4 regions of the Shewanella sp. 5_MG-2023 genome follow, and region 2 is predicted to be linked to each of the others. Evidence: predicted binding sites of a transcription regulator. Region 2 holds the regulator's gene; each other region holds the start of a gene.
What was found. The regulator sigma-54, encoded in region 2, starts transcription at its own class of promoters, with help from an activator protein. The targets are predictions, from matches to a motif close to GTTGGCACGNNNNTNGNNT.
Positions count from the first base shown of each region.

Region 1: the regulator sigma-54 is predicted to act here: its motif matches at 7,123-7,141, upstream of Q4557_RS00670 (nitrate reductase).
Region 3: the regulator sigma-54 is predicted to act here: its motif matches at 5,082-5,100, upstream of Q4557_RS04460 (YggN family protein).
Region 4: the regulator sigma-54 is predicted to act here: its motif matches at 6,809-6,827, upstream of flhA (flagellar biosynthesis protein FlhA).

Region 1 covers NZ_JAUORC010000001.1:148,597-156,814, forward strand. The annotation lists gene nirB (nitrite reductase large subunit NirB) at 1-1,205, opposite strand, end outside; gene Q4557_RS00655 (ANTAR domain-containing response regulator) at 1,604-2,248, opposite strand; gene Q4557_RS00660 (glycosyl transferase) at 2,253-3,428, opposite strand; gene cobA (uroporphyrinogen-III C-methyltransferase) at 3,421-4,278, opposite strand; gene Q4557_RS00670 (nitrate reductase) at 4,278-7,082, opposite strand; gene Q4557_RS00675 (cytochrome c3 family protein) at 7,460-7,795, opposite strand; gene htpX (protease HtpX) at 8,082-8,218, opposite strand, start outside.
Region 2 covers NZ_JAUORC010000027.1:4,111-12,328, reverse strand. The annotation lists gene Q4557_RS15635 (calcium/sodium antiporter) at 1-379, shown strand, start outside; gene Q4557_RS15630 (KpsF/GutQ family sugar-phosphate isomerase) at 448-1,425, shown strand; gene kdsC (3-deoxy-manno-octulosonate-8-phosphatase KdsC) at 1,427-1,993, shown strand; gene lptC (LPS export ABC transporter periplasmic protein LptC) at 1,990-2,550, shown strand; gene lptA (lipopolysaccharide transport periplasmic protein LptA) at 2,537-3,247, shown strand; gene lptB (LPS export ABC transporter ATP-binding protein) at 3,247-3,978, shown strand; gene Q4557_RS15605 (RNA polymerase factor sigma-54) at 4,113-5,597, shown strand; gene hpf (ribosome hibernation promoting factor) at 5,621-5,908, shown strand; gene ptsN (PTS IIA-like nitrogen regulatory protein PtsN) at 5,911-6,354, shown strand; gene rapZ (RNase adapter RapZ) at 6,351-7,199, shown strand; gene Q4557_RS15585 (HPr family phosphocarrier protein) at 7,225-7,497, shown strand; gene mgtE (magnesium transporter) at 7,695-8,218, shown strand, end outside.
Region 3 covers NZ_JAUORC010000005.1:187,762-195,979, forward strand. The annotation lists gene Q4557_RS04450 (DUF885 family protein) at 121-2,010, shown strand; gene Q4557_RS04455 (LysR family transcriptional regulator) at 2,659-3,600, opposite strand; gene Q4557_RS04460 (YggN family protein) at 4,147-4,956, opposite strand; gene glsB (glutaminase B) at 5,355-6,269, opposite strand; gene Q4557_RS04470 (50S ribosome-binding protein YggL) at 6,278-6,604, opposite strand; gene trmB (tRNA (guanosine(46)-N7)-methyltransferase TrmB) at 6,660-7,376, opposite strand; gene mutY (A/G-specific adenine glycosylase) at 7,540-8,218, shown strand, end outside.
Region 4 covers NZ_JAUORC010000023.1:19,455-27,672, reverse strand. The annotation lists gene Q4557_RS14295 (chemotaxis protein CheA) at 1-455, opposite strand, end outside; gene Q4557_RS14290 (protein phosphatase CheZ) at 472-1,209, opposite strand; gene cheY (chemotaxis response regulator CheY) at 1,224-1,607, opposite strand; gene Q4557_RS14280 (RNA polymerase sigma factor FliA) at 1,649-2,368, opposite strand; gene Q4557_RS14275 (MinD/ParA family protein) at 2,361-3,242, opposite strand; gene flhF (flagellar biosynthesis protein FlhF) at 3,247-4,632, opposite strand; gene flhA (flagellar biosynthesis protein FlhA) at 4,663-6,762, opposite strand; gene flhB (flagellar biosynthesis protein FlhB) at 6,878-8,008, opposite strand; gene fliR (flagellar biosynthetic protein FliR) at 8,016-8,218, opposite strand, start outside.

The DNA of each region.
Region 1 (8,218 bases), on a different contig from region 2:
CCTTCAATTGCATCTTGCGATAAATACAAATCCAGTAAACGGGCATAATCACTGTTATCGCCCACTAATACTGCGCCTTTAAGATATTGACCCGACTCATCTAACCACAGCTTTTTATATATGCCTGATTGATTGTCAGATAACTCCACAAATTGCGCATTGTCGAAACCGCGGCTTTCACCAATAGCGGCAACATCAACACCTAATAGCTTGAGTTTGGTGCTCATATCCGCACCAGTAAATGCCAATGATGGCGCAGGCGCCTTAGCAACTCCTGCCGCTAAATGCGACACAGCGACTCGCGCCATTTGATAACCTGGGGCAACTAGGCCAAAAATGCGGTTTTGCCATAATGCACATTCACCGATGGCATAAACATCGGGAGCTGAGGTTAAGCAGTTATCATCAATTGCAATGCCGCCGCGATCACCCATTTGTATACCGCTGCTTCTCGCTAATGCATCTTGAGGTCGAATACCGGCAGAAAACACAATCATGTCAGTTTCAAGAAAACTATCATCGTTGAATGTCATGCGGTGCTGTGCGCTCTCACCATCGATAATGGCGGTGGTGGCTTTAGAGGTATGTACTGATACACCTAAGTCATTAATTTTACTTTTAAGTAAGTCACCCGCTTTATCATTTAATTGTACTGGCATTAACTGTGGTGCAAATTCAACAACATGAGTTGTTACGCCAAGGGCCATTAATGCATTTGCCGCTTCAAGGCCTAATAAGCCGCCACCGACTACCACGCCAACTTTAGATTTTTTCGCCGCAGCTTCAATGTCTTGTAAATCTTCTATGGTGCGGTACACCACACAGCTTTCTCTATCGTTACCAGCAATAGGTGGGACAAATGGATAAGATCCTGTTGCAAGGACTAAACTGTCATAGGCTGTCGTTATGCCCGCTTCTGTGGTCACGGTTTTATTGGCGGTATCTAGCACGGTAATTCGGCTATCAAGGTGCAACTTTACCCCCCAATCTTGATAATCCTCAGCGCTAGTTAGCATCAATTCATCGGCACTACCGGTTTCAAAATATTTTGACAGTTGCACCCTATCGTATGCAGGTCGGGGCTCTTCACCAAACACTTCAATATCAAATTGCTGCTGCAACCCTTGACTACATAATTGCTCGATAAAGTGATGACCCACCATGCCATTACCTATTACTACCAGCTTGGATTTTGCATTTGCCATAGAAGGCTCCTTGAATTTTTGTTAAAGCCCTAAAAACAAAAAAGCGCCAGCCTCTGGGTTAACAGAGCTGGCGCCATTGCCAAAAGCCTTCAAATTTTAACTATAAACTGTTTAAACTACACTGTTATAGCGTCTCGATTAACGACGATTACGTGCACGCGCCATTGCATTTAGAAGTTAGAGATTCAAGCTACAGTTTGTCATGATGATAACGCTTGACCTAAACTCTTTATTTCCACGGTTATTTATTTACACAGCGATTTATTAATGCCAGCTAATGCTTCACACAACTTAATTGCTCACACGATCTAGCAAATACTAAGCATTGACTATGCCAACAAACATAAAATCGTAAGTCATTGTAAATATACAAAATAATGTATTAGCCTAAAAAGATACTAGGCTATACTGGTCACCACAGGCGCACTCGCACCAAATTGTTGCATTCGGTTCGTCCCTCTTTGATTTGCTTCAATTTGTTTTGCCGCTGCAATGATACTTTTTGCCATTTCAGCTACGGTTACCCCCTTGCTCATAGCCTGTTTTTGGATCAATTCATGCGCTACTTTTTCGCTAATACCCTGCAATTGCAGTAACGACTTGGCTTTTGACACCAGCTTCATCGCGACACATTTCTCATCTAATTGCTTCACTTTTTCGAGCATATTTGAAGCATTATCAAAGCGAATTTTTGCTAGGTTAACTAAAGAGCTTAAGCGTTTTGCTGACAGCTGCTCGGGTACGAAAGTCACCCTGCCACAAAGTAACAAACTGGCTAGATGATTTTCATCCCAATGCTGAGCATTCACAATAATGGGTAAAGCCGTATTCGATAACAAACGCTCAATAAATGCTTGCTGCAAGGGTTGTAACTCATTGGTTAGAAATACTAAACATGATCCGTTTCCTTTAAGCACATTTTGTTCTAGTTGGCTAAGGCTTGTTACTTCTACACATGCCTGAAACTGATTTAGTTGGATTTTATAATCTGTCAGCAATGCATTGTTATTAAATGATGGGTCACAATAGATATAATTAACCATATGCTTAACTCCTTACTGCATGACGAGTTGACGGAATAACGTTATTTTCAATATGTTGCCAAAGGGACGACCCCATGACATTTGAGTCTTGAATGACATATTTATTTCGCTCAAACCAGACTTTTTTGGCATGTTCTAAGGCATCATTAATAGCTAATCCTTTATTACATAGCACATTTACCAGCGCTATCGTGGCGGTGACACTGGCTATCGCTTGCTGTAATTGTGCCGTTGATAAATCGGCCTCAGCAATGTCTTCAGCCCGCCAAAGTTGCGCCAGTACAGCAGCAGACAAATCAGCTTGACCAAGCTTTGCCCCCACAAATGCCTCAAGTTGGGTAGGCAGATTAATCTCTGCAAAGTTAGCTTCATGTTGGCCATTAAAACGCAGTAAACCTACCCGAGTACTGACACGAGGGTTGATTTCTGTCTCCCCCTGCAGGCCTTTAAAAATAGCAATATCTGCCGCTTCTCTTTGGCAGCTATCCTTTGCCAAAAGCGCTGCCACTTGATGATGCAATTTATCTAATCCAGGATGAAAATAACTGCGTAGGCTAAATGCTGCATTACACGGGTTAACGCAGCGAACAGACATTTGAATAAAACTTCGTAAACCCAACTCTTGATGTAAAGCGCGGCAATCATTTAATACTGGAATAACATCTGCGCTGTTAAGGTAAATCAGCCCTGTTTTCGCTAACATTTCTGCGGCGGTTTCGGCGTTGTCACATTTAGGAATATCTAAAGCCGCAATATATGATTCAACATGACGACGATGAGGTAATGATTGACTATCTCCATGTAATACAATGGTTTTACCTTGTTTAGCCAGCATTTTTGCCGCTAATAATAACCAAGGTAACTGCTCGCGCTTACCGGCATATACCGGCCAATCAATATCTGCTTTAATAGTTTTCCACTGAGAAGAAACCAACTGCTTTAGCCCAGACGCTACACCAGCAAGTTCTTCAACTGACTCACCTCGCACTCGCATAAGCATCATCGCTGCCGCCATTTGCGCAGTAGAAATGTCACCACTTGCAAAACCTTTAATCAAGTAAGCGGCTTCAGCAAAATTCAAACTGCGGCTACCTTTAACCCCTTTGCCCATTGCTTTGATGAGCTTACGGCTATCAAAATCAGCGGCATTAAGCATATCTTGCGTTTGTTGCTCAACCATAAGCCACCTCCACAAAATCTGTTGGCTTGGCTTTTATATCAGACAATAAGCCAGCTAATTCTTGACCCACTGCAACCACTTCACCAATGATGATTAAGGTTGGGCCACTGTCTTTAATTAATGTCGCTTGCTTGGCCATATTGCTAACATTGGCATAAGTGATTAACTGATTAGGTCTGCCGCCATTGGTGACAAGTGCCACGGGTAAGTTTGCCTCAGCTTTAACAGACATAAGTCCTGCTGAAATTGCTGCTGCTTGCTCCTTGCCCATGTAAAAAACTAAGGTAGATTGTGCTTCTAATAAGCCTTTCCAATGAGTTGGAGCCTGATCTAGCCCATCATTTGTAATGCGGGTACCAGTGACTAACGTGACTGAACGAGCCATGCCGCGGTACGTTAGCGGAATACCTGTGGTTGAGGCGCAGCCTAAAGCTGCTGTAATACCAGGGGTAAATCGGCTAGCGATCCCTAATTTAGCAAGATACAGAGACTCTTCAGCCCCGCGCCCAAAAATATGCGGATCGCCACCTTTTAAACGTACAACTTTGAGTCCTTGTGTGGCAAGCTTTGCTAGTAAAGCGTTTATATCATCTTGCTTATAACTTGGCTGACCACAACGTTTACCCACAAAGTGGCGCTGACAATCTGCAGAGACTAATGAAAGAATATCGCTGCTGACCAAGCTGTCATAAACCAGCGCCTCAGCTTGAGACACTATTCTGGCGGCTTTAATGGTCATTAAATCTAATTGCCCGCAACCTGCACCGACAATTTCGACATCACCCGAAATCAAATCATTATTAGCGGCTGCGCTATTAAAGTTAATTAGCTTATTCAATGTATGACTCATTACGCCACCTCCTCTTGGGCTGATTTACGTTCTTGCTCTGACAACTCAGTCGTTATCTCAGCTAAAGCAATATGCCAAATATCATTGGCACATTGACCCACTTCACTGTGGCAGCTACCACATTGTCTGCCGCAGCCTAGCTCTGTTTGGGTTTCATCTAACGCCTTATCAAAATCTGCTTGTGTGATATCAGTGTTAATCGCTGTGGCGCTAGTAAAATCAGATGCTAAGGCACGTTTACTGAATACTGCATTATCAAGTTTTTGCAGCATGGCATATTCAATATTGGCTTGTGTGACACCGGTACAGGCGCAAATTAGTGGGCTGTTACCAGCTTTAATCAGCTGATGTAATTGACGCATTAATGCAACATCTACTGTTTGACCAATAAGCAAATTCATCGCTTCAAGGGAAACAGCGACCTTTGTGCGACTTAACAGTTTCAGTGATACCAACAAGCCGTTACTGATATTGCAATGCACATGGATAATTTGCTGACTAGCAAGGGAAATTGTCCATTTTAAAGCATGTACCGTTGACTGGTAAGCAAATGCTGCATCTGTATTTTCAAAACCGATGTGATAACAACTGCCAGTGGTTAATGTTTGCTGAACATTCCAGTTCAGGCCTTGCATGTGTGGATCATGCAGACCAAAAACGATCCCTTGCAATGTCACAGCAACTTTAGTTAACGACACGGGTTGGCATTTAAACGCTGGCTGTTTTGAGTAAGGGTCAAACTGACTATCAAGTGGGGTATTAACGCCCTTACCTAACGAGAACTGCTCAGACCAATGCATTGACATAAACCCCAAGTCTGGCGCTTGGGAGTCATCTGCAACCACTCTTGCCACGGCAAAATTGGTTATTGATAAATTGGGGGCAGCAAAAGTTACCAAGTCGTCTTCAATTAATTTTAATTGCGCTAAAGTCGAAGGATGAACAGCAATAACAGGCTCTGGGATACTGGCTCTAAGCGCCGCAATATGACCTGTGCGGGTCATGGTGTGCCATTGATCTCGGCTGCGACCACTGTTTAAGCGTACTTGCCCAGCTGGCAAAGGGGCTATTTGGCAATCTGCAGTGGTTTCAATAAATTGCGCTTTTGATGATGCGGTGGCGAATATGCCATCGGCAAACAATCTTTGCTTATTGCCCCCTATGGCACCATGGTTAGCAGCAGGCCACTGCGTCGGTAGTAACTCATCATATTGCTCATCCGTTAAATCAGCCAAACCGCTTAAATCAAACTGCTTGCCTGGAAAAGATTGCTTTACAAGCTTAGATAACTGGGCAAATTCTTTAAAAACGGCAGCACTGTTTTTAAAGCTAAAACTTTGTTCAAAACCCATCGCTTTTGCGACTTCTGCCAAGGCCCACCAATCAGCTTTTGCAGTGCCTTTAGCTTGTATAAAGCCACGTTGGCGGCTAATCACTCGCTCACTGTTAGTGACAGTGCCACATTTTTCAGACCAACCCTGTGCAGGTAATAACACATCGGCTAATTGCGCAGTCGCAGAGTCTTGTGTTATCTCAGACACCACCACAAAAGGACAGGTTTCTAATGCCGCAGTTATTTTTGCAGTATTAGGCAATGACACCACTGGATTAGTGCCCATAATCCACACCGCTTTAATTGTTCCATCTGCCATAGCATCAAATAATTCAACGGCTGTGAGACCCTTATCAGTCGCGATCACCTCAGACTGCCAAAAATCTCCTAACACTTGACGCTCCGGCTCAGAAAACCCCATATGACAAGCAAGTTGTGTCGCTAAACCGCCCACTTCACGCCCACCCATGGCATTCGGTTGGCCTGTAAGTGAAAAGAAACCACAACCTTCCTTACCAACCTGACCAAGAGCTAAGTGACAATTGATTATCGCATTGCTAGTGTCAGTGCCTGCAATAGATTGGTTTACCCCTTGGCAGCTAGCTGTCATGACTTTTGCGTGAGAGATAAATAACTGATAGAAATCCTGCAACTGAGCAATAGGCACTAATAACGCTTGGGCAAGTGTTTCAACATCAGTGGCTTGACTGGCAACGTGTGCTAAGGTTTGAGTGAAGTTTTCAGTGTGCGCATCAATATATGGCTGATTTAACGCTTCATTTTTGGCAATGAAATTCAGTAAGCCATTAAATAATAACGTATCTGTCCCCGGCGCGATTTGAAGATGTAAGTCTGCTTGGCTTGCCGTAGCAGTTTTAGCTGGGTCAATTACGACAATTTTAGTGCCATAACGCTGGCGGGCTTTAATCATCCGCTGAAATAAAACCGGATGGGTCCACGCTGCGTTTGAACCCACTAATACTATTACTTGTGCCTGTTCAAAATCGTCATAACAACCCGCTACAACATCCTCTCCATATGCGCGCATGTGCGCACTTACAGCAGAAGACATACAAAGGCGTGAATTGGTATCAACATTCGCCGTGCCAATAAAGCCTTTGGCCAATTTATTAGCCACATAGTAATCTTCAGTTAAAAGTTGCCCTGATAAATAAAATGCAACTGAGTCTGGTCCATATTGCGCAATAGTTTGTTTAAAGGTGTCAGCAATTGTCGTGATAGCTTCAGGCCAAGCAACTGACTTACCAGACTTATATTTGGGATAACGTAAACTATTTGGCTGGACTAAGCTTTCTAATAAACGCTCACCTTTGGCACATAACTGACCTTTATTAGCTGGGTGAGTACGATCACCTTCAAGCTCAAATCCAATGTCGTTAAGACTGCTAGGGGTTACACTTATTCCGCAGCCGACGCCGCAATAAGCACAACTAGATTGGATATTAGACATGCAACTTCCCTTCACTGACTCAAATTCAATGACAATAACGTCGCAAATCTCGTGCCAATTGCTAACTTAATGATTTACAAACCGTTTACAAATAAGGCAAATTTAAAATCGCTACTTTTGTTCAACAAAAGTGCACCAAGCCGCACCAATAACGCACATGTCGTTGAAAACAAAAGAAAATTAATACCACTTTAGAGGTATACCGTATAGGTAGTGTGATAAATGCTAAGCCATGAATTGAATATTCATGTGGAATTATTCTTTGAGCTAATGTCGGCGGAAATATAAAAGTTATTTATAAACAGCAAAACTGGGGCAATAAAAAAGCGCTGAATTTCAGCGCTTTTAAACTTTGCTTAAAGCTAAATAATCATCAGTTATTTAGCAACGCGGCCATCATCATGGCAGCTATCACAAGTCGGTTTTTCACCAACATTCATGTCATGTGGTGCGTGACAGTCTTGACACATTAACATGCCATCATGTGGCGCATGGTTTTCATCCATTTCCGCAAGTGTTCCGTGACAGTCTTGACACTGCGCGAACTCATGCTCACCGTCAGCAGATGGCTCGCCATCAGCATGACAACTTTCACAGCCACCCATTTCAGCGTGGAAATCAGCTAAAACTTCATCTGCAGCGAATGCATTTGATGACAAAGTTACTACAGCTAAAGCTGCTGCAAACATTGCTACAAGTATTTTATTGCTCACTATTATACCCTCCAGTTACGATAGTCAAAAAGGCTCTAATAGAGAGACCTTTAATCGATATCAATTTTCAGAACGACTTTTTTAGGCTCAGTTATAAACTTAGCTAACACTGGTTAATTTAGCAACACTAAATAGTCAGCGGCAAAATTCAATCATCATCTCTGACACCTAAAAAGCGTTACATAATGTATCACCTTGAAAAGAAGGTTATATTAACGAGTTAAAATAAAAAGGGAAGCAATAAAAAAGGAGCTATTAAGCTCCTTTTATAACCAAGATCACATTATTAACTATTTCTAAGGGCGCTAATACGTTTTTCTAGTGGTGGATGGCTCATTAAAAAGTCTGTCATTGAACGTTTACCGTTAATACCTAATGCTGACATTTGCGCTGGCATTGCACCCGTTTCTGGGCCAGTTTTTA
Region 2 (8,218 bases):
GGTAGGCATTGCCAAGACATTTGGCTTGTCAGATCTGGTCATCGGCTTGACCATTATTGCCATTGGCACCAGTTTACCGGAACTAGCAGCATGCATCGCTGGCGTCCTAAAAAAAGAAGACGACCTCGCGATTGGTAATATTGTTGGCTCAAACATTTTTAATATTTTAGCAGTGCTGGCCATTCCAGGGCTGATTGCCCCAGGTGAAATCGACATAAATGCAAGCGGTCGAGATTTTTACATGGTACTAGCAACCAGCACCGCATTAGCAGTACTGGTATTATCGAGTGGCGCTAAAAAGCAGCTTACTCGCTGGCATGGAGCCCTTTTATTAATCGTCTTTATTGCGTACCAAGTTGTCTTATTTCAATCACAATAATGGGGCATAAAGATGTGTGACTCACCAAAGCGTAACCCGAAATCGCTTTGGACAATAGAGAGATACATATGACAGAACAAACACAATTGCGCCAATGGGGTCGTCAAGTCATTGATATTGAAAAGGCAGCATTAGATAACCTTTATCAATATGTAGACTCAGACGAGTTTGGCCAAGCCTGTGAACTCATTTTAGAATGTAAAGGCAAAGTCATTGTCATGGGCATGGGCAAATCTGGCCACATTGGCAATAAGATTTCTGCCACACTCGCCAGCACAGGCACGCCTGCATTTTTTGTTCACCCTGGCGAAGCAAGCCATGGCGACTTAGGCGCTCTGGCAAAAAATGATATTATTTTAGCCATATCAAATTCTGGTGAAGCCAGTGAAATTCTCACCTTAATGCCCGTTATACAGCGCATGGGTGTCCCGGTAATCGCGATTACGGGTAAACCAGAATCCAATATGGCCAAGCTATCTAAACTGCATTTATGTATTGAAGTGCCTGAAGAGGCCTGCCCATTAGGGCTAGCACCAACATCAAGCACTACCGCAACCTTGGTGATGGGTGACGCCTTGGCCGTAGCATTATTGCAAGCGAAAGGCTTTACCCGTGATGATTTCGCCCTATCCCACCCTGGTGGATCTTTAGGTCGTAAACTATTACTTAAAGTCAGCGATGTAATGCACAAAGGCGCTGATATTCCACAGGTGAAAAGTGAGCTCTGCATTACTGAAACCCTATATGAGATCTCAAATAAAGGTTTAGGTATGACTGCAGTGATCGATAATGCAGACAAGCTAGTCGGGATCTTTACTGACGGTGATTTACGCCGCGTCATCGATGCTGAAGTGAACCTGCGTACTACCGCTATTGCCGATGTAATGACAACCAACTGCATTACCATCAGCCCAGGTATTTTAGCCGCGCAAGCATTACAGATTATGGAAGAAAAAAGTATTAACGGTTTAATTGTCGTAGACGAGAACCAACGCCCAGTCGGCGCACTTAACATGCTCGATATGGTTAAAGCTGGAGTCATTTAACATGTCATTACACGAAACACTGCACCAAGGTTTTTACGGCCCAATCTCTGATGATGTTTGGCAAAAAGCCAAAAAAATTAAGCTGCTTATTTGCGATGTCGATGGGGTATTTTCCGATGGCCGTATTTATTTAAGTAATGCAGGGGAAGAGTTAAAAGCATTTCATACCCGTGATGGTTATGGCATTCGCTCTATTTTAACCAGTAATATTCATGTTGCTGTGATAACCGGGCGTAAATCTGCCATTGTGGAAAATAGAATGACCGCTTTAGGTGTCACTCATATTTATCAGGGTGTTGATGATAAACTAGTGCCTTACCAAAGCCTGTTAGATACCTATGGCGTTAGCCCAGATGAAGTCGCCTATATTGGTGATGACATGGTTGACTTACCTGTGATGAAACAGGTTGGCCTTGCAGTTTGTGTGGCTGATGGCCATCCTTATGTTAAACAACATTGCCATATGACCACCACCATTAACGGCGGAAATGGCGCATTACGTGAACTCACCGATTTGCTATTACTTAGCCAAGATAAGTTTGAAAATGCCCACGGAATGAGTATATGAGCCGAGTGACCTTCGCTATTATCGGATTTTTTGGCGCAGCCTTAGTCCTTTATTGGCAAGTACAAGTTAAACGTAGTCAGATGGAGGCAAGTAAATTGCCTGCCCCTGCTCGCCCTGATTTTATCGCCAATGACTTACGCACCACTGAATTTAATGAGCAAGGTTTAGTGCAAAGCCGAGTCTCAGCGAAATACATGGAGCACTTTCAGCAAAGTAATGAAACCATGTTTACTGAGCCTGTCTACCTTATTTATCCTGAAAATGGTGAAGCCGAATGGCAATTAAGCGCAGATTTAGGCAAGCTGAATAATGAAACAGGCAAAGTAGTTTTAGAAAATAATGTTATTATTGATGCAATAAACATCGACGAGCCATTACAATCTTTGACAACCACCATGTTGGCACTCGATATGAACACCATGATTTTGACCTCAGATAGACAAATTTTTGTTACTGGGTCAGATTTTAATATACAAGGTTTAGGCCTGTATGCTGATTTAAATGCTCAAGAACTTGAACTTTTAAGTCAAGTAGAAGGAACGTATGAAGCAAAGTAAACTTTTGATTGCCTCACTACTCAGTGTAGTCAGTATTGCCAGCGCCTATGCAAAAGAAGGCGATTTACAGCAAGAGCTTAAAGTCGCAGCTGTGAGCCAAAAAGCTGACATAAAAAACAATCAGGTCATCTTCTATGGCCCAGTTAATGTGACTCAAGGGTCGATTAACATTAATGCCGACCAATTACGCGCATTTGGCACCGAAAGCGGCACCCAAAAAACCATGGTTGCCACAGGTAACCCTGCGACATTTTCCCAAGAGTTAGATGATGGCCGTATTGGTACTGCCAGTGCCGATGAAATTAAATATGAGCTTGCCACTAGCATTTTAACCTTAACGGGTAATGCTAAATTGGACCAAGCTGGCAGCCAGGTTACTGGTAACCTAATTAGCTACAACATTGAAAAGCAGCAGTTAATTGCTGAAAGCACCGGTACTGGTGAAGATCGGGTTATCACTATTTTTCAACCAGAAAGTCACCCAGACTTGATTGATTCTGAAAAGAAAAAAGATGAGCAACCACATTTACCAGACAGCGCTAAACCCGGTGATGACACGCCACCAGCTATAATTGAAAACAACAATTTATCTGCTGTAGAGGCTGTGAACTCAACTGAAACACCCGAAGTAACTGAATCACTTAACGCTGAGGCGCAGGCGACATTGTCAGCCCCAGCAGCTGAGCAAAATGACTAATGACCCAAATTACGTTAACCGCTGAAAATCTCGCTAAGAGTTATAAAAGTCGCCAGGTAGTAAAAGATGTCAGCCTGACGGTAAAAACCGGCCAAATTGTTGGCTTACTTGGCCCTAATGGCGCGGGTAAAACCACCACCTTTTATATGGTCGTAGGCCTAGTCAAAAGTGATAAGGGCCGCATTCTGATCGATGAAGATGATTTAACCGCAGATCCAATGCATTTGCGCGCCCGAAAAGGCATTGGCTACTTACCTCAAGAAGCCAGTATTTTTCGTAAGCTCACAGTACACGATAATATAATGGCAGTGCTTCAAACTCGCAAAAGCTTATCAAATGAGCAGCGCATTGAAGAACTGGAACATTTATTAGAAGAATTTAACATAACTCATATCCGTGATAGCCAAGGTATGGCGTTATCGGGAGGCGAGCGTCGCCGAGTTGAAATTGCACGCGCATTAGCGGCAAATCCTAAGTTTATTTTATTAGATGAACCTTTTGCAGGGGTAGATCCTATCTCAGTAATCGACATCAAGAAAATTATTCAACAACTTAAAAGCCGTGGTTTAGGGGTGCTAATTACCGACCATAATGTCCGTGAAACACTTGATGTGTGTGAGCGAGCATATATTGTGAGTCACGGAAACTTGATTGCTGAAGGAACACCTGCTGAGATCTTAGTCAATCAGCAAGTTAGGTCGGTATACTTAGGTGAACAATTCAAGCTATAGTTAGCACTATTCAGTTTTTAGTATGGCATTCGCGGCCAACAACAAACCTTAATCTAGTCTATTTTTCTAGGATCATAAACTAGCGCCCACACTGTTCGTCGCGATGATGTAATTCAATTAGGGACAAGCGGTACATGAAAGCCTCACTCCAACTCAAAATGGGTCAACACTTAACCATGACCCCACAGTTGCAACAAGCGATTCGCTTATTGCAACTTTCCTCATTGGAGCTACAGCAAGAAATTCAACAAGCACTTGATTCAAACCCGCTATTAGAGCTTGAAGACGAATTCACTAAAGCCAAAGAGCCCGTAAAAGAAAACGCCCTGCAAACTGACACCGATTTTAGTGATAATAGCCAAGTCACCATAGAAAAAGACACCTCAACGGTTGATACCACTGAATCGCTCACTAAAGATTCTATGCCTGAAGAACTCCCTATGGATACCACATGGGATGAGGTGTATACCGCCTCGCCGACTTCTGGCTCTGGCGCAGTATCGAGCGGTAATGATATGCCGTTTCAAGGCGAAACCAGTGAAGGCTTGTATGAGCATCTTGAATGGCAAAAAAACCTCACTCCCTTTTCTGAAAATGACTTAGTGATTGCAACCGCCATTATTGATGCCATTGATGAGCGCGGTTACCTCACCCAGAGCGTTGAAGACATTTTGCAATCCTTAGGCACTGACGATATCGAACTCGATGAAGTTGAAGCTGTACTTAAACGGGTACAACACTTCGATCCCGTCGGCATTGCAGCGCGAGATTTAAGTGAGTGTCTATTAATTCAATTAGGCCAATACCCTAATGAAATTCCTTGCATAGATAATGTTAAGTTACTGATTAAAGATCATCTTGATTTAATCGCCGGTCGTGACTTTAGGTTACTGATGCGTAAAACCAAGCTTAAAGAAGATGATTTACGTGAAGCCATTGAATTTATTCAAACGCTCAATCCACGTCCAGGCTTGCAAATTACCCCCATTAAAGATGAGTACGTCATTCCTGATGTTACTGTACTTAAAAAGAATGGTCGCTGGGTGGTCGAGCTAAATCCCGATAACATGCCTAAAATTGGCGTTAATCAGCAATATGCAGCTATGGCCAAAGGCGGTTCAAGCCAAGCTGACAGCCAATTTATTCGTGGTCATTTACAAGAAGCCAAATGGTTTATCAAAAGCATCGATAGCCGTAATGAAACCTTACTAAAAGTGGCTAACTGTATCGTACAATTTCAGCAAGGTTTCTTTGAGTTCGGTGAAGAAGCCATGAAGCCGATGGTGCTCAATGATATTGCTGAAGCGGTTGAAATGCACGAGTCGACCATTTCACGGGTCACGACCCAAAAATACATGCATACCCCCCGTGGACTTTTTGAACTAAAATATTTTTTCTCAAGCCATGTAAGTACCGATGATGGTGGAGAATGCTCTTCTACAGCAATTCGCGCATTTATTAAAAAGCTCGTAGCTGCAGAAAACCCGAAAAAGCCTCTTAGTGATAGTAAAATGGCGACACTATTGGCTGAACAAGGGATTAACGTTGCTCGACGTACGATAGCCAAATATCGAGAGGCAATGCTCATCCCTCCCTCAAACCAACGCAAAAGCTTATAACTTTTGTTATTGGAGGATGACCTATGCAAATTAACCTGACTGGAAACCATATTGAAATAACTCAATCTTTACGGGAATACGTGCAAACAAAATTTTCAAAGCTTGAACGACACTTCGAACAGATCAATAATGTTCACGTTGTGCTCGATGTTCAAAAGCTACAACAGATTGCCGAAGCCAAACTGCACCTAAAAGGCGGTGAAGTGTTTGCTGTATCGCGTAACGCTGATATGTATGTGGCAATAGACGCCCTGATAGATAAGCTAGACCGTCAGGTAATTAAACATAAAGAGAAACTCACTAAGCATTAACGATGGAACTTCGTACCATCCTGCAGCCGGCGTGCACTACCTGTGCCACTCCGGGCAGTAAGAAAAAGGTACTGGAATTAATCAGCAATTTAATGGCTGCCCAGTACCCAACCCTTTCTTCACAGGCTATTTTTGAAAGTCTAATAGCGCGTGAAAAAATGGGCAGTACAGGTATAGGAAATGGCATAGCAATTCCACATGGGCGCTTAGATAATATCGAAGAACCCATTGCTATTTTAATCAAATGCGAAGAGCCAATCGCCTTTGATGCCATAGACAAGCAACCTGTAGATATTTTATTTGCGCTTCTTGTACCTGCAGATCAGTGCCAGCAACACCTAAGCACATTATCTAGCATGGCAGAGAAACTCAGTGATAAATTGATACTTAAACGACTTCGAAAGAGTCATGACGCTACAGAACTTTATCAGGTTATTACTGCATGAAACTTGTCATCGTATCGGGACGTTCAGGTTCAGGAAAATCAGTCGCACTGAGAGTGCTTGAAGATTTAGGTTATTACTGTGTTGATAACCTGCCACTGCCACTGATTGGCAGCCTGCTTGAACAGCTTAAAGATAGTAACGAGCTTGTCGCCATTAGCGTCGATGTGCGTAATATCGAAGAGCAAGGCAAAGTACTCAAAGAGCAAATTGCTTTACTGTCTGACGATACCAGCATTACCAGTTTCTTTTTAAACGCCAACGATAAAGTGTTACTGAAGCGTTTTAGTGAGACCCGCCGATTACACCCACTGTCTAAGAATCAAATTTCGTTACAAGAAGCCATTAAGCTTGAGGGGCGGTTACTCGAACCCATAGCCAAAATGGTTGATCACTATATCGACACCTCGCAAACTAATATCTACGAATTGAGCGATCATGTTCGGCAAATCTTGCTAGGCAGTGTTGATAAAGAATTAGTGGTACATTTTGAGTCATTTGGCTTTAAGCATGGCATGCCGGCTGAAGCAGACTTTATGTTTGATGTGCGCTTTTTACCGAATCCGCACTGGGAGCTTGAGTTAAGGCCCTACACAGGCCTAGATGCGCCCGTGCAAGAGTTCTTAGAGCGACAGCCTTTGGTGAATAAGTTTATCTGGCAAATTGAAAACCTTTTTGACACTTGGATGCCACATTTAGAGCGTAATAACCGCAGCTACCTGACCATTGCCATTGGTTGTACTGGCGGTCAGCACCGTTCGGTTTATATTGCCGATCAGCTCGCTAAACGTTTCAACAACTCTAAGCACAAAGTCAGCGCCCGCCATAGAGAGCTTGGCATTGAATAAGCTAACCACATCGCCAGCCAAAACGGTGGCCTATTCAAAGCAAATTACCATCAGTAACAAGCTAGGCTTGCATGCGCGAGCGGCGACTAAATTGGCAATTTTAGCTACCGAGTTTGACGCAACTATCACCCTTATCCAAGGTGAGAAACAAGCCAGTGCTGCCAGTGTATTGGGGTTATTAATGTTAGAAAGTGGCATTGGTAAAATCATTACTGTTGAAGCTCAAGGCCGTGATGCAGAAAAAGCCCTTGAGGCCGTATGCAAGTTAATCAACGATAAATTTGACGAAGAAAGCTAACCGCCTGCGCCCAGTAACATCTCCAAGGAAACACAGCGACTCACCTTTACCATTATTTTATTAGCTATACTCAACACACCACCAAGCAGTATTAGGTATTTATGAATTGCGCATCAAGCCATCAGATATTAGAAATTTCTTCATTCTTTTCGGTGAGTTAAGTTAACATTTCATCATCGTCTTTTCAGGAGTAGCCAATGGGTATTGAAGTCATCGACAGCGAACTGACCGAACAACGTCTTAATCAGCTTACACAAGCATTAGGTAGCGGTATGTTTGTTCATGTCAGAAATATGCTTCATGACATGGCCGCCTCCGATGTCGCATTAATTCTTGAATCATCACCGCCGAAAACTCGTCAAGTGTTATGGCAACTGATTGATCATGAGCAAGCGGGTGAAATCCTAGAAGAACTCGGTGAAGAGTTAAAAGATTCACTCATCAGCGCTATGACCCCAGAAAAAGTAGCCCAAGCCACCTCAGGGATGGATACCGATGACTTGGCTTACATCTTAAGAAGTTTGCCAGATGCTGTTTATAAAAAAGTACTGCAATCCATGAGCAGTCAAGACCGCCATCGCGTCGAACAAGCACTGTCATACCCTGATGACACCGCTGGCAGTATCATGAATACTGATACGGTCACTTTGCGTCCTGACGTTAATATTGATGTGGTATTACGCTATTTGCGCCAGCGCGGCAACCTACCCGATACCACAGA
Region 3 (8,218 bases), on a different contig from region 2:
CCCTGTAAATTCAGCAACATTTAAGACACAATTGCTAACATTTCACGTTATACATTTATGCTTGTGTCATTTAGGATATCAATCGATCTCCTGTTCTATTACTTTGCTAACGGAAACCCTATGCGACTAACAACAAAAACGACATTAATAGCCGTTGCTTTAACCAGCTTATTATCAAACGCCGCAATCGCCCACACTGCAGGGCACCAACCTTTAACCAATACAGTAGCCTCCACTAAAACAGCCACCACCGAGTCAGAAAAAGCCAATGAGCTGTTTGAAAGTATGTTCATGGAAAATGTAATGGCTAGCCCGATTTCCCAAACCTATTTACGCATCAAAACTGATTATGACAAATGGGGTGATTTTAGTGATAAATCTGCTGACGAAGACTTAGCCAGAGCTAAAAAGCATTTAAAACAACTTGAAACTATTAATGTTGCTAAGTTAGACAAGCAAACGGCACTTAGCTACAAATTAATGAAACAAGGCTTAGAGCAGCAAATCAGCGATGATAAATGGCGTTACCATAATTACCCTGTAAACCAGATGCGTGGTAGTCATTCGTTTATTGCTACCTTCCTTATCAATCAACATCAAGTTGAAAATGTCAGTGATGCACAGGCTTACATTAGCCGTTTAAACGGTGTAAAGCATGTAACTGAGCAAGTGATCGATGCATTAAAAATTCGCGCCGATAAAAATATTATCGCGCCAAAGTTTGTCTTCCCTTATGTGATTTCAGACAGCGAAAATATTATCAAGGGTGCACCTTTTACTGATACTGAAGTTAAAAGCACCCTATGGGGTGATATTAACCGTAAAATCGAGAAGCTCGATATTACCCAAGCTCAAAAAGATGAATTATTGGCGGCAGCTAAAACAGCCTTAATTAAAAGTGTAAAACCTGGGTATGACAATTTAATCAGCTATTTACATGAATTAGAAGCCAAAGCTGATAGCCGTGATGGGGTGTGGAAGTTACCTTTAGGCGAAGATTTTTATAATACTCGTCTAAATCGTATTACGACGACTGATATGAGCTCTGAAACAATTCATCAGTTAGGTTTAGCAGAAGTTGAACGTATTCATAATGAAATGCGTGCGATCATGAAAAAAGTAAATTATACCGGCAACTTAGCCGAGTTTATGGCTTTCATGCGTGATGATGAACAATTTTATTACCCCAACACCGATGAAGGTAAAACTCGTTACATTACCGAAGCTAAAGACCTAATTGATAATATGGAGTCACGCTTAGGTGAAGTGTTTAATATTAAACCTAAAGCCGGATTAATCGTTAAACCTGTTGAAGCCTTTCGCGAAAAGTCTGCTGGTAAAGCATTCTATGATCAACCCGCACCCGATGGTTCACGCCCTGGTACTTACTACGCCAACTTGTATGACATGAAAGCAATGCCCACTTACCAAATGGAAGCCTTGGCTTATCATGAGGGGATCCCTGGGCATCACATGCAAATTGCCATTGCCCAAGAGCTGGAAGGTATTCCTAAATTTAGAAAATTCGGTGGCTATACTGCCTATATTGAAGGCTGGGGTCTTTATACTGAATACTTCCCTAAAGAAATGGGCTTGTATGCTGATCCCTACTCTGACTTTGGCCGCTTAGCGATGGAGCTATGGCGTGCTTGTCGTCTGGTTGTAGACACAGGGATCCACACTCAACAATGGACTCGTGAGCAAGGTATCCAATACTACGTAGACAACACCCCAAATGCTAAGTCTGATGCCATTAAAATGGTAGAACGCCACGTGGTGATGCCTGGCCAAGCTACTGCCTATAAAGTCGGTATGATTAAAGTGTTAGAGCTACGTGAAAACGCCAAGCTTAAATTAGGTGACAAGTTTGATATTCGTCAGTTCCATACCCTAGTACTGCAAAATGGCCCTGTACCATTAGATGTATTAGAAGCTGAAGTGGACAATTGGATTAATCAAACCAATAAACCTGAGCTATTAAGCCAATCGGCAGACTCAAATCGCGGTTAATCAACCAATCGATTAAGTTATCTAAGGCCACTTTTTAGTGGCCTTCTTTTTGGCTCGTACTAAAGCCTAAGTAATGAGCGCCACTCTATAAATTACCAAGGCAATAACAAGTTCAATAACGAGTGCATTAACAAATGCTATACCCGACAAATATATTCAATTAGCAGCTTAAAAGAGAACAAAAGTACAAAGGCGAGAGAGTAAACAAATTAAGCGCGGATATTATAGAGCAGAAAAAAATAACCCCAGCACAATGTCTGGGGTAAACCAATTAAAACTAGGATGATGGTTTCAAAGCCGGCATTGTTCTGATTTTAAAACCTCTGCCAGCAGTGATTCAAAACTTGCGAAGTTGCTGATTTGCACAAAAAGCTGAAAAGGGGTCATTTCTCAACAAGATGCGTGACTCAAATCATTCCGAATCAACTGAAATCTATTGTATTGATTTAAGAACAGAGTTCAAGCAGCTTTTTACACTCCATTAATAACTCAGCACAGAAACAACCTGAGCGTTTTTCAACCACAAGACAATCAAGTTATTGTTTTTATTATGCAAATAAAAAAGTCGCAACTTAAGTTGCGACTTTGTTTTAAAATTCGAACAATGTTTCCAGTTTTAGTTACTGACTTAGAAACCCCATTGAATGGCTATTTACGTAATTTGTATAAATGATCAAACTTACCATCCCAATAAGGTGTAGTACCAATATGACCTTTAATAAATTCAATAAATGCACTTACTTTAGGGGCAAGGTGCTTACGTCTTGGGTAAACAGCCTGTAGTGGTAAGTTGTTGGTCAATTGCCAATCAGGTAATAACGGCACTAATGTACCTTGTTCGATTTCATCTTCAAGTAAATAACTTGCTAGGTAGGCAATACCTAAACCGCTAACCGCGGCCGATTTTAATGCTGGTGCATTATCAACCCGGAAGTTACCAGAAACACCAATTTCACAGTAATCATCAGCTTTCTTAAACTGCCACATGCTGTGCTCATGCCACTCACCTTGGTAGACTAGACAGTTATGATCAACAAGTTGTTCAGGTCGAGAAATATTGCCATGTTGGGCAATATATTCTGGCGATGCCACTAATAAGAACTGACACTTCATTAATGGTCTTGCAACCATACCTAATGGTAGCTGCTCAGACATAGTCAAAAGTAAATCTAAACCTTCACTAACCACATCAACTTTATGATCCAGTAAGCTAACTTGTAGCTCAAGCTCTGGATGTCGTGCCATAAACTCAGGTAATGCAGGAATAATATGCATGGTACCAAAAGACTGAGAAATACCGACTTTAAGTACACCACGGGTGGCATCATTTAGATTATGCACACTAGCAACGGCCTGCTCTGCATCACGTAATAACTCCTCACCTTGTATGTAAAGCAAGTTACCCGCTTCAGTTAAACTTAAACTACGTGTAGTACGTTGGATGAGTTGAACCCCAAGTTTATGTTCAAGATCAGCAACCTGAGTACTTACTTTGGACTTAGATATACTCAACCTTCTGGCAGCGGCACTGAAGCTCCCAGCTCTAGCAACATGAGTAAAAATAGCAATAGGTTCTAATAGTTCTAACATTGGAGTCGCCTTAAGCTGTTTACGACATTAAAAATATTTTTTGAGTTCCAAGTAATGTCGCTTATTACAGACAATGCTGCATAAACGCCACCTACTTTATATGGTTCTTTAAACGTTGCGCCACTCACCCAAAAAAAAATTAAATTTCGATAGTCCATTATCATGAATAGCCAACCAAAACTAAAACAACAAGTTAATTGGTTAACGCCATACAGTTTTATAGTTTTAGGAGTATACCAAAAATTGTATAAATGGCTCTATATTTATAATATACAATTTTTTTATCAGAACAAATCTACGATAAACTGTAATATTAATGACATTTTCTCAACTTGAACGGTGGCAATTAGACAAAAAACGACTAGCTCGGCTAGCATATCTCGCTACAAAGTAGCGCAAATAACAGATTGTTAACTAGAACTTGATTGGCGGGTGAAGTTTTTGATTGGTAATTTAAGCGGGAATGGTTTAACCAAAAAGCCCCTGCACAAGGTACAGGGGAAGGTCAGGTGCATTTTGACAATGCTAGAACTTACAAGGTTACCGCTACTCAGTATCTGATAATGTCGCTAATTCATAAGAAGATAGCTGTGGGATGGATTGACGTAATTCACTTTCAAGCACCATTAACTGCTCAAAGTTACCGCAGACTTTTTTGGCTTTAGCTTTTATGGCCTCTGATTGCTCAGAAATCTGCAATTCAACATCTTCACCGATTCTTTCCATTTTGCTTGAAAAGGCAGTCATTTTTTCATCAAAGCTTCCGCCTTCTGAAGACATCATTTCAGCCCCTAGCGCCATCATAAAACTACCCATGGAGTTTTTAATCATTTGCTCCATTTCTTGTTCAAACTCTTCATTAAATGCTTCTTCTAACGAAGACTCTGTCGCGCCAAGATAAAACTTATCCCCTTGTTGATATGCTGCTTGGTCAACACGGCTTTGAATTCCAGCTAAAAGCTCATCCAATTTAGCCGCTGTGGCATCTCCAAAAATAGGGGTTAATGCCATGCTCACTGCATCTGTTGCCAAAATAACAGCATCATCAACTAAATCAATTACCTCTGGGATCTGTTTAGATACTTGCTCAGAATAATCAGCTAACAAAGCTGCTTGCTTATCATTTAGTGCAACTTGGTTGCCATCAATATATAACTTTCCAAGTTCGACTCGGTAAACCTCAGCGCCTTTTTCGCTAAAGGATAATTTTTGTGGCTCAACGGTAACATCATAGTTTAAGGTCACGTTGCATTGATTATCTTCAAGGGACATTTTGGCCACCGCAGGCGTCATAGCCCCTGCGGTAAAAATCAAACCAGTTAGTGCAATACTTTTAAATAAACCTTGGGTATTCATTAGCTCTATCCTTGCTGTTAATCGTTATGTAGATAATCAATGGGGCGAGTGGCTAAACTGCTCACTAAGCTACTGCCAACGTTTTGATATCTAGTTTCAATGTTAATTAGACTGATACCAAGTTATTGCACAGGCTGTGCCAAAAACATAAATAAGCTTTTTATCAACAACTTAAAGCAGATAATAACTAATAGGTTTAGCTTTTAGATTTGGATTTATATTAACTATGTGTGAAATAAGCCAAATGTTGGTAATTTTCATCATCGCTATTTTATAAGTGGGTTTAAGAATAGAAGATTTTCAACAATCGTGGTGAGAATACGGATATGACAATATATGACTTCAAGCTTAACATTTGAAAATGGGCATAAAAAACTTGCCCAGCAACATAAGCGAGTTTAAAAAATTGAGCGACCTAATGATTGTGATAAATGCTCAAGCATGCGAGTGCCTGCCAGTGAGTTGCCATTTTGATCAAGTTCAGGCGACCATACGCAAATAGACATGTCCCCAGGGATCACCGCAATAATGCCGCCGCCAACACCACTTTTACCTGGCATACCTACCCGATAAGCAAACTCACCTGCGCCATCATATAAACCTGAGGTAGCAAGCAGTGCATTTAGCTGTCTGGTTTGTACTGGGGTAACGATTTGATCCCCTGCTAGGCTTTTACCGCGATTGGCGAGATAAAGCATCGCTTTTGATAAGTCAGCGCAATTCATTTTTAATGAGCAGTAATGAAAATAGCTCTTTAATACTGTATCAACATCGCCGTTAAAATTACCAAATGACTTCATTAAATAGGCAATAGAGGCATTACGGGCACTAAACTGAAATTCTGAATTAGCCACCACTTTATCAAAAAGTATGTGAGGGTTTTCGCTCAGGTTTCTAACCACTTCAAGCAAGTGATGCTTAGGTGCACCAAGGCGCGCTTGAATTAAATCTGCTATCACTAATGCACCAGCATTAATAAATGGATTTCTTGGAATGCCTCGTTCAAGCTCAACTTGAACCAATGAGTTAAACGACTGACCTGAAGGCTCTTTACCTACCCTGCTCCAAAGTTCATCTTCGGAGTACAAACTTAGCGCTAAAGTAAGGCTGAATACTTTGGAGATAGATTGAATGGAAAACGGCTCAAGATAATCCCCAGCGCCAATGGTGTGACCATCTGCGCCAGTGACTGCTATTGCTATTTTGTTTGGATCTACGTCAGCCAATGCTGGAATATAATCTGCGACTTTCCCTAAACCAATAAGTGGCCGAACCTTGTCGACCACTTCATCAAGCAATATTTGCTCAGGCATTAGCTATATTAGCCCCACCAGATGTCGTACAGTGCACTAACTTCAAGTTGTGGCACTTTTTTCGCTTCCCAGAAGGCTTTAACAGCAGCAACATCTTCTTCGGTACATTTACCGATCTCTTGTGTTGCAATAATGCCTTCCCACATTTTATGACCGCCGCCATGGAAACCTAGCTTACGAGGTTCAATGACTTGTTCAATGAACTCATCAACAGCTTTATCAATATCTGCTTCAGAAATTGACTCATCAAAAGTCCAGTTGATATCAAAACCAAATTCTTGGAATTCATCAACGCGTAGTTTCTTACGTAAACGGCGAGTTCGGGTCTTAGCCATGGTTATTTCCTAGTTAGTTGATTAAATAGCTTATTTTAACAATATTTTATTATAATTATGCAATACGTTCGAACATTATGTCCCAAACGCCATGACCTAAACGATGGCCGCGGGCTTCGAACTTAGTTAGCGGGCGATGTTCTGGACGTTCAACTACAGTATTGGTTGCTGATTGGTTTTTATAACCTTCAGCCACAGACATCACTTCTAACATGTGCTCGCTGTAGTTTTCCCAATCTGTTGCCATATGGAAAACACCGCCAATCTTAAGCTTACGACGAATTAATTGCGCAAATTCAGCTTGCACAATACGGCGTTTGTGATGACGTTTTTTGTGCCAAGGATCTGGGAAAAATAATTGTACTCGGGCAAGTGAGCCATCAGCAATGCTGTTTTCAAGCACTTCCATCGCGTCATGATGATAAACACGTAAATTAGTAATTTCGGCTTCACCGGCATCAACTAAACATGCGCCAACACCTGGTTTATGTACTTCGATACCAATGTAGTTTAACTCAGGAGCCGCTTTAGCCATTTCAACTAAAGATGCGCCCATACCAAAACCAATTTCTAATACGGTATCAGCATCACGCTTAAACACTTCAGCTAAATTAATCGCTTCTGGTGTGTAATCTAAACCCATTGCAGGCCAATGTGCTTCAATTGCGTTTGCTTGGCCTTTGGTTAAACGGCCTTCTCTTAATACAAAACTTCTGATTTTACGAATATATTTGCCATCTTCGTTAAATTCAGCGGTGGTAACGTCGCTCATGTATGCCTCATCATTTGAATAGCGTTTAAATTGCCGACTATTCAAAGTTTCATCTTTGTTCCAATAATAGTGGCTAAGTATATCTTAAAATCACCATGACTAAAGTATTTATCAGTTAACAGGCTCCCTTGTTTATAGAATATTCTCCATATACACTGCGCTGATGAAAAAAGTTAACTCCTTTTCTGAGCGGATCACCGCTTGGTACGATTTACATGGACGCAAGACCTTACCGTGGCAAATCAATAAAACCGCATATAGAGTGTGGATTTCAGAGATCATGCTGCAACAAACTCAAGTTGCCACTGTTATCCCCTACTATGAAAAATTCATGCAAAGCTTTCCTGACATTAAAGCCCTTGCCAATGCCAGCGAAGATGATGTACTGCATCATTGGACGGGGTTAGGCTATTATGCCCGCGCCCGTAATCTGCATAAAGCGGCTAAAACAGTTTGTGAGCAACATGCAGGCAAGTTTCCTGAAGCGCTAGATGAAGTCATAGCCTTACCGGGTATTGGCCGCTCGACTGCTGGGGCCATTTTGTCATTGTCCCTTGGTCAGCATCATTCAATATTAGATGGAAACGTTAAACGGGTACTTGCCCGTCACGGCGCAATTGAAGGTTGGCCAGGTCAAAAAGCAGTTGAACAACAATTATGGCACTTAACGGATAAGTTAACCCCGCAAAAAGATGTGGTTAAATTTAACCAAGCCATGATGGATATTGGCTCTGCGGTTTGCACTCGCAGTAAACCCAATTGTGCTCAATGCCCTGTTGCAATTGATTGTAAAGCGCAGCTTGCTGGCCGACAGACAGAATTCCCCGGTAAAAAGCCTAAAA
Region 4 (8,218 bases), on a different contig from region 2:
TCAATTAAAGCCTCTTCAGCAATTAACGCGTCTTCGGGCGTGCTGGCAAGCTCTGAGGCTAATGGCGCTCCAGAACTTAACAGCTTTAAACGAGCTAATAAGTCGGCGTCGGCATCATCTTGTGGCTGACCTTGCTGGGTCTGTGCAAACATCGAATTAATCGCATCAACAGCTTGCAAAATGATGTCCATCAATTCGGCATTTACTTGACGCTTACCCGTTCGCAGTAAGTCAAAGGTATTTTCAGCTTCGTGGCACACATCGACCATAGGGCCTAAGCTCAAAAAGCCTGCGCCACCTTTTACAGTATGAAAACCTCTAAAAATCGCATTCAGTAAATCAGCATCATCAGGATTATTTTCAAGAGCGACGAGTTGCTCTTGTAGAAGCTCTAAAATTTCACCAGCTTCAATCAAAAAGTCCTGGAGTATCTCTTCATCAACATCAAAAGACATTAAATTTGACTCCTAATTAGAAACCCAGACTTGATAGCAGATCATCCACTTCATCTTGGCCAGTCACCACGTCTTCGCGGGTGTCAGCATTTAAGATAGGGCCTTCTGCTTCAATTTTATTATCATCAATGACTCGATCCGAGTCGGCTGCATTTTCGCCAAAGATTGTCAGCATAGACACTAAACTGCTTTCAACTTCGATGACTAAGTCAATAACTCGGCGGATCATTTGGCCAGTCAAATCTTGAAAATCTTGCGCCATCAATATTTGATTGAGCAGTTCTCTTAGTCGATTTGAATCATGTTCGCTATGGGACATGATATGTTGAACGTCATGACACAAGGACTTAAATTCCACTAAGGAAATGTCCCTACGCATCAATTTGTCCCACATTGGCGTGACCGATTGAATGTTATTTATTATTGTATCGGCCAAAGGTAAACATTCTTCAACTGCATCCATGGTTTTATTTGCAGCTTGCTCTGTCATATCAATGACAAAGTTGAGTCTTTCTTTTGCATCGGGTATTTCATGGTTAGCAAGTTCAACCAGACGGGTATCCAATTGAAAGTCATTTAGTGAACTGTGTAACTGACGGGTCAGCTTGCCAACTTCATCAAACAGTTCACGTTGTATTGGCACTGACAGGTCACGAATGACCGCATCAGCTTGCTCTTGTTGTCCATCTTCAAGCAATTTAACAAGTTGCTGGGCTTGCTCAAGATCTATGAGCCCTGATATTGCTGCCTGCATAACTTATCCTTTGCTTAGGCTAAACGTTCAAAGATTTTATCGAGTTTTTCTTTTAACGTTGCTGCGGTAAAAGGTTTAACCACATAGCCATTAACGCCAGCTTGCGCTGCGGCAATAATTTGTTCACGTTTTGCTTCTGCTGTTACCATTAATACTGGCAAGTGTTTTAATGAATCGTCAGCTCTAATGGCTTTTAACAAATCAATCCCTTGCATACCCGGCATATTCCAATCGGTTACGACAAAGTCAAAATCGCTTTTTTGTAACATCGGTAGTGCGGTATTGCCATCATCTGCTTCTTGAGTATTATTAAATCCCAAGTCTCGCAACAAGTTCTTTATGATACGTCTCATTGTTGAAAAATCATCAACAATCAGTATCTTCATATTCTTGTCCAAGGTTTCCTCCGGTGAGCTTAATTCGTTGCTCTTATTAGTAATTATACCTGTGTCCAATGCTTGAGTTTGCCTTTGAGACGCAGCATTGCCTGACTTAAAATCTGGCTAACACGCGACTCGCTGACCTCAAGAACGGCACCGATTTCTTTTAAATTTAACGCTTCGTCATAATATAGCGACAAAACTAGCGCATCTCTTTCGGGTAATGTGGTAATTGCTTGTGCTAATGCCGATTTAAACTGCACTTCGGCTAAAGAATCAAAACTTTCATCCTCAGTTAATTCATCAGACACAATCACATCTTCTGAAACACCTAAGTCTTCAATCCCAATAACTTTTCCTACTGAAACATCGTTTAAAATATGGTGATACTCTTCAAGAGATATTTCCAATTTTTCTGCGATTTCAGTATCTCTGGCATCACGACCTAATTCTTGACCCAGTTCATCGATAACTTGTGCAACACGGCGTTGGTTACGATGTACCGAGCGCGGCACCCAATCACCACGGCGAATTTCGTCGATCATCGAACCACGAATTCGGATCCCAGCAAAGGTTTCAAATTTGGCGCCTTTAGAGCCATCAAACTTTGATGATGCTTCCAGCAGCCCCATCATCCCAGCTTGCAATAAGTCATCAAGTTGTACCGATGCTGGCAGCCTTGCCAACATATGATGTGCAATTCTTTTTACCAGCGGTGCATACTGTTCAACAATTGAGGTTTTATTATCAAACTGAGTATACGCGGCGGCTTTATTCACTCGGTGTATCCTCTTTTACTTCTTTGCGCTGAACAAGACGTTCAACAAAGAACTCTAGATGACCACCAGGCTGCTGTGGCACAGGCCAGCTCATGATTTTATTGGCTAAACCGTGGTAAGCAATGGCTGCTGGTGATTTTGGAAATGCTTCCACAACCAACTTCTGCTTACGTACTGATTTACGTAAATTTTCATCAAATGGCACTGTCGCAACAAGCTCTAAAGCCACATCTAAAAATCTATCGGTTACTTTACTTAACTTGGCGAATAACTCCATGCCTTCTCGCAAACTGCGCACCATATTTGCCACAATTTTGAAGCGGAACACACCGTGCTCACGACTTAATATTTTGATCAGGGCATAGGCATCGGTTATTGATGTCGGTTCATCACAAACTACAATCAATACATCTTGTGAGGCACGGGAAAAACTCAGCACCATATCAGAGATACCCGCTGCGGTATCAACGATTAAAATATCAAACTGGGTTTTCATATCGCTAAAGGCACGAATTAATCCAACATGTTGCGCTTGGGTCAATTCCACCATCGCTTGAGTGCCTGATGTGGCAGGTACAATACCAATGCCTTTCGGGCCTCGAACAATAATGTCGTCTAATTCTGCTTCGCCAGATAATACGTGAGATAAGTTTTTCTCAGCTCGAATACCTAACATCACATCAACGTTGGCGAGTCCTAAATCGGCATCGAGTACTAAAACCCGTTTGCCTTTCTCAGCAAGTGCTACCGCGGTATTAATCGACACACTGGTTTTACCCACGCCGCCTTTACCACCGCTGACTGCAATTACTTTTACTTTATCGTTATTTGGTTGATTCATCATACGTAAACCACTTGCTTGATCTCGGGTCATATCTTTACTCGAATGCATAGGCCATGTCATTTGACCACGCAGTGTCAGGTGACGTTTGAGGTTTTGTTTCGTTAAGTGCTGCTAACGCTTGTCTTGCTAATGAAAGCGTATCGGCAACCTGCATATCTTCTGGAACACGTTGCCCATCAGTAACATAACTTAGTGGCAACCCATTTTGGATTAATACACTTAATGCGCCAGCAATAGATACTGACTCATCTAATTTTGTCAGTATACACCCAGATAACGGGATTCTTTTAAAATGTTCTACGGCATCGAGTAACACTCTTCGTTGAGAGGTTGCCGACATCACCAAATAACTACGAATGGGTATTCTGGTGTTTGCCATCAAATCATCTAACTGCTGATAAAGGCGTAAATCTCGTTGCCCCATACCCGCAGTGTCAATCAATACTAACTTACGATTCTTAAACTGATAAAGAATTTGTTCTAATTCAGTTAAATCATGTGCTTGTTTAACTGGACAGCCCATTATTTTGCCATAAGTTGCCAATTGCTCAAAGGCTCCAATACGATAATGATCTGTGGTAATTAACGCAACTTGTTCTGGGCCATGATGAGCGGCAAATCTGGCAGCAATTTTAGCCAATGAAGTGGTTTTGCCGACACCAGTTGGACCGACAAATGCGACTACGCCACCAGTGCGCACAATATCGTCACCTTGGTTATCGAGCAGGTTGGCCAAACTTTGGGGTAAGGCTCTGACTAAATCGGCGGGAGAAAACTGCTGACTTAGGCTGGATAACTTGGCAGCGACAGCAGGCGAGAACTCTGCGGCAATTAATTTGCTTTCAAGCATCGCGCCCACAGGATCGGTGCGTTTTTTCTGTTCTTTCATTAATGAAGAAACTTGATGAGTTAGCAAACCACGCAGTGACGCCATCTCTTCGCGCATTGCTTCCATTTCAGCTGAATGACCTTTATTTGGAGATCTAGACGGCTCAATGTGTTGCTGATGCTGTCTTGGTTCTTTAGCTGCAGGTTTGCTTGCTTCTAACTGTTTAGCCCAATCTGGTAATTCCGGCTCTTCATGTTGCTGGGAAATTTGTTGCTGCAGGCGGCTATGCTGCTTTTCTAATAACGCCTGTAATGAATCAGCTACTGGCGGTGGGCTGACTTTAGTGTGTGCTTTAATAGCAGGTTTATTAGCACCAATTGACACACGGTCTTCAGTCACATTCATAAAGGCTGCAACGGGCGATTTTACTGCAACATCAACTTTAGGCTCATCGTAGTCAACTGCTGCAACAATTTCGATGCCACCAGTTACTTTCTTATTCGACATGATCACCGCGTCAGAGCCCAAAGTCTCTTTGACTTGAGCTAATGCTGAGCGCATATCCTTGGCAAAAAATCGTTTAATTTTCACTACGTACCTCTTTCAAACTGAAAGTCATTGCTATTGCCCAACTGCAGATACTATGCGTATTTGCTTTTCATCGGGTATTTCTTGGTAAGAAATAACCCGTAAATTAGGAATGGTGTATTTCACAAACCGCGACAAAGTTGACCTAAGCATGCCTGATGTCAATAAAATGGCTGGTTGACCGACCATTTCTTGCTTCTGAGAAGCATCTAATAATGACTTCTGCATACGTTCTGCAAGGCCTGGCTCAATATTGGGCCCTTCACCGCCGGTTGCCTGCATAGACTTGTGCAACATCTGTTCCAACTCTGGCGCCAATGTTATGACAGGGATTTCCAATTCGGGCCCAGAGATCTCTTGCACTATCATTCGTTTCAAGGCAATACGTACTGCAGCGGTTAACACTTCAGTATCATTACTTTTGCTGCCGTATTCTAACAGTGTTTGCACGATTGTGCGCAAGTCTCGGATAGAAACTCCTTCATTAAGAAGGTTTTGCATCACTTTTACCACTGAACCTAGCGGCATAACGTCTGGTATAAAGCCATCCACTAACTTCGGCGAGTTTTTCGATAGCATATCCATTAACTGCTGCACTTCTTCATAGCCCAATAATTTAGCCGCATTATTGGTCAGTAACTGGCTTATATGAGTAGCAACAACAGTCGCGGTATCAACCACGGTATAACCTAATGTTTGCGCATGTTCACGTTGTGCTGGAGCTATCCAAACGGCTTCTAAACCAAAAGCTGGATCTTTGGTCTCTATGCCATCAAGCTTGCCGTAAACCTGACCTGGATTAATCGCTAACTCGCAATCATGTCTTACTTCTGCTTCGCCAACTACCACGCCCATTAAGGATATTTGATAGCAGTTGGGGGATAAATCTAAGTTGTCACGAATATGCACTGCCGGTACCAAAAAGCCCAATTCCTGCGATAATTTTTTACGTACCCCTTTAATTCGACTGAGTAACTCGCCGCCTTGACCTTTATCTACCAGCGGAATAAGTCGATAGCCCACTTCAAGGCCAATGGTGTCTACATGATGTACATCTTCCCAGCTTAGCTCTTTGGGCTCAGCCTCTTTGACATCGCTTGGGCCTTTAACTGCTTTTTCTAGCGCAAGGGTTTTATTGTCGTTATTGCGTTTATAAATAAAGTAAGCTGCGCCTGCGGTAATAAATGCAAACGTTAAAAACGCGAAATGTGGCATACCAGGTACAACACCCATAACAAAAAGCACGGCTGATGCAATGGCCATAGACTTAGGACTATGGAACATTTGGCTGATCATCATCCCGCCCATATCGCCAGACTCATTTTGGCGCGTCACCATCAAGGCGGCGGCGATAGATAAAAGCAATCCGGGTATTTGCGCCACCAAACCATCACCAATGGTCAGTAAGGTATAAATCTCCACCGCGCTTGAAAAATCCAAGCCGTGCTGCACCATGCCGATGACAAAACCGCCAAGGATATTAATCACCAGAATCATAATCCCAGCAATAGCATCCCCTTTCACAAATTTTGACGCACCGTCCATCGCGCCATAAAAGTCAGCTTCTTTCGTCACTTCAGCACGGCGAATACGTGCCTGATCTTGAGTTAATGTACCGGCATTTAAATCGGCATCAATGGCCATCTGTTTACCCGGCATGGCGTCCAAGGTAAAACGTGCGCTCACTTCTGAAATACGCCCCGCACCTTTGGTTACTACGGCAAAGTTGATGATGATCAGGATTAAAAACACCACTAAACCCACAGCATAGTTACCGCCAATCACCACCGAACCAAAGGCTTCAATCACTTTACCCGCGGAGTCACCACCGTTATGCCCCTCAAGTAACACTATTCGTGTTGAGGCCACATTCAATGCTAAGCGTAATAAGGTGGCCACCAGTAAAACAGTCGGAAATGCGGCAAAATCTAGTGGGCGATCACTATAAATAGCGACAAGTAACACGATTAAAGCGAGGGAAATGTTAAAGGAGAATAGAATATCAAGCAGAAATGGCGGCATCGGCAATACCACCATACCTAATGCAGCCAGCACCAATAAAGGGGTACCAATACCTTTGAATGTGCTAAATCGTATTTGCTTTGCTTGACCTAGCGCTGTCTTTACATCCATTAACCGTAAACCCTTTCGTAATATTTTTGACGCTGACATCAGCGAAATGCAATTACTAAGCCAAGCTATTAGTTAATAGCATCTGTTGCGGTTTGAGTGCCTAAAAACACCGCAGCTAATGTTTTAAATCATCCGGAATAGGTTGATTAAGCGGAATAGGTTTTGGACGTTTACCGCGACCCTTTTGGTATTGTTTTAACTGAAATACGTAAGCTAAGATTTGTGCAATGGCGGTAAATAGTCCTTCCGGTACCTGTTGGTCAATTTTAGTTGTATGATATATGGCTCTGGCTAGCGGCGGCGCTGATACAATTGGCACTTCGTGCTCTCGGGCTATTTCGCGAATTTTAAAGGCCACATCATCAACCCCTTTTGCCACTAAAAATGGCGCAGATGAACGACTAGCATCATATTTTACTGCCACAGCGTAATGCTCTGGGTTAACCACAATCACATCGGCATTGGGCACTTCAGACATCATGCGTTTATTGGCCATCTCATGCTGCAATTGCCTAATACGGCCTTTTACTTCAGGCTTACCTTCAGAGTCTTTATACTCGTCTTTAACTTCTTGTTTGGTCATTTTAAGCTGTTTATTGTGGTTCCATATTTGAAATGGCACATCAATCACCACAATCAATAGCATTGATGAACACAATAAAATAAACATCCATACCAATAGATCCAGCGCGTGGTAAATATTTCCCGGTAAATGACCCATAGATAAGGTCAAAATATCGTAAAAATAAAACGACAATAAAAAATACGCCGATATTGCCACCACCAAAAATTTAGCAATACCTTTAGTTAGTTCAACTAAGGCCTGGGTGCCAAACATTCTTTTAAAGCCTTTAGCAGGGTTCATTTTACTGCCCTTAGGCATAAAAGCTTTAACCGAAAAAGTAATACCGCCTAAGACAATATTGCCAAGGAAGGCAATAAAGGCGAGAAAAGCAATGAAACTGAATAATGGCCAAGCAAGCTCAGCGCCAATAACCCCCCAAACTAGGAACATAGAGTTGGTGTCATAGATCTGATCCCGCTCCATGGTGAGCATTTGCGTCATCACGCTGTGTAAGCTGCGCGCCAGATCTTGGCCAACAAACGCAAACCCCACAGCAGATGCTAATAATACTGCTGCGGTTCCTAACTCTTTAGAGCGGGCGACCTGACCTTTTTCACGGGACTGTTCCAGTCGCTTGGCGGTGGGGTCCTCGGTGCGTTCTTGACCGGTATCTTCTGCCATCTTGTCCCTACTGGCTTATGGAACCGTCAATGTGACAGGTCAGTTGTAAAATATCACACATCAGCAGCTGGGCTTGCAGCCACACCTGATCAAAATGAGACATGATAGGGCCTAGGGTCAGCCAGAGAATAAATAAGCCACTGACCATAGTCACTGGAAAACCGATGGCAAAAATATTCAACTGCGGTGAAGCCCGGGTCATTACTCCAA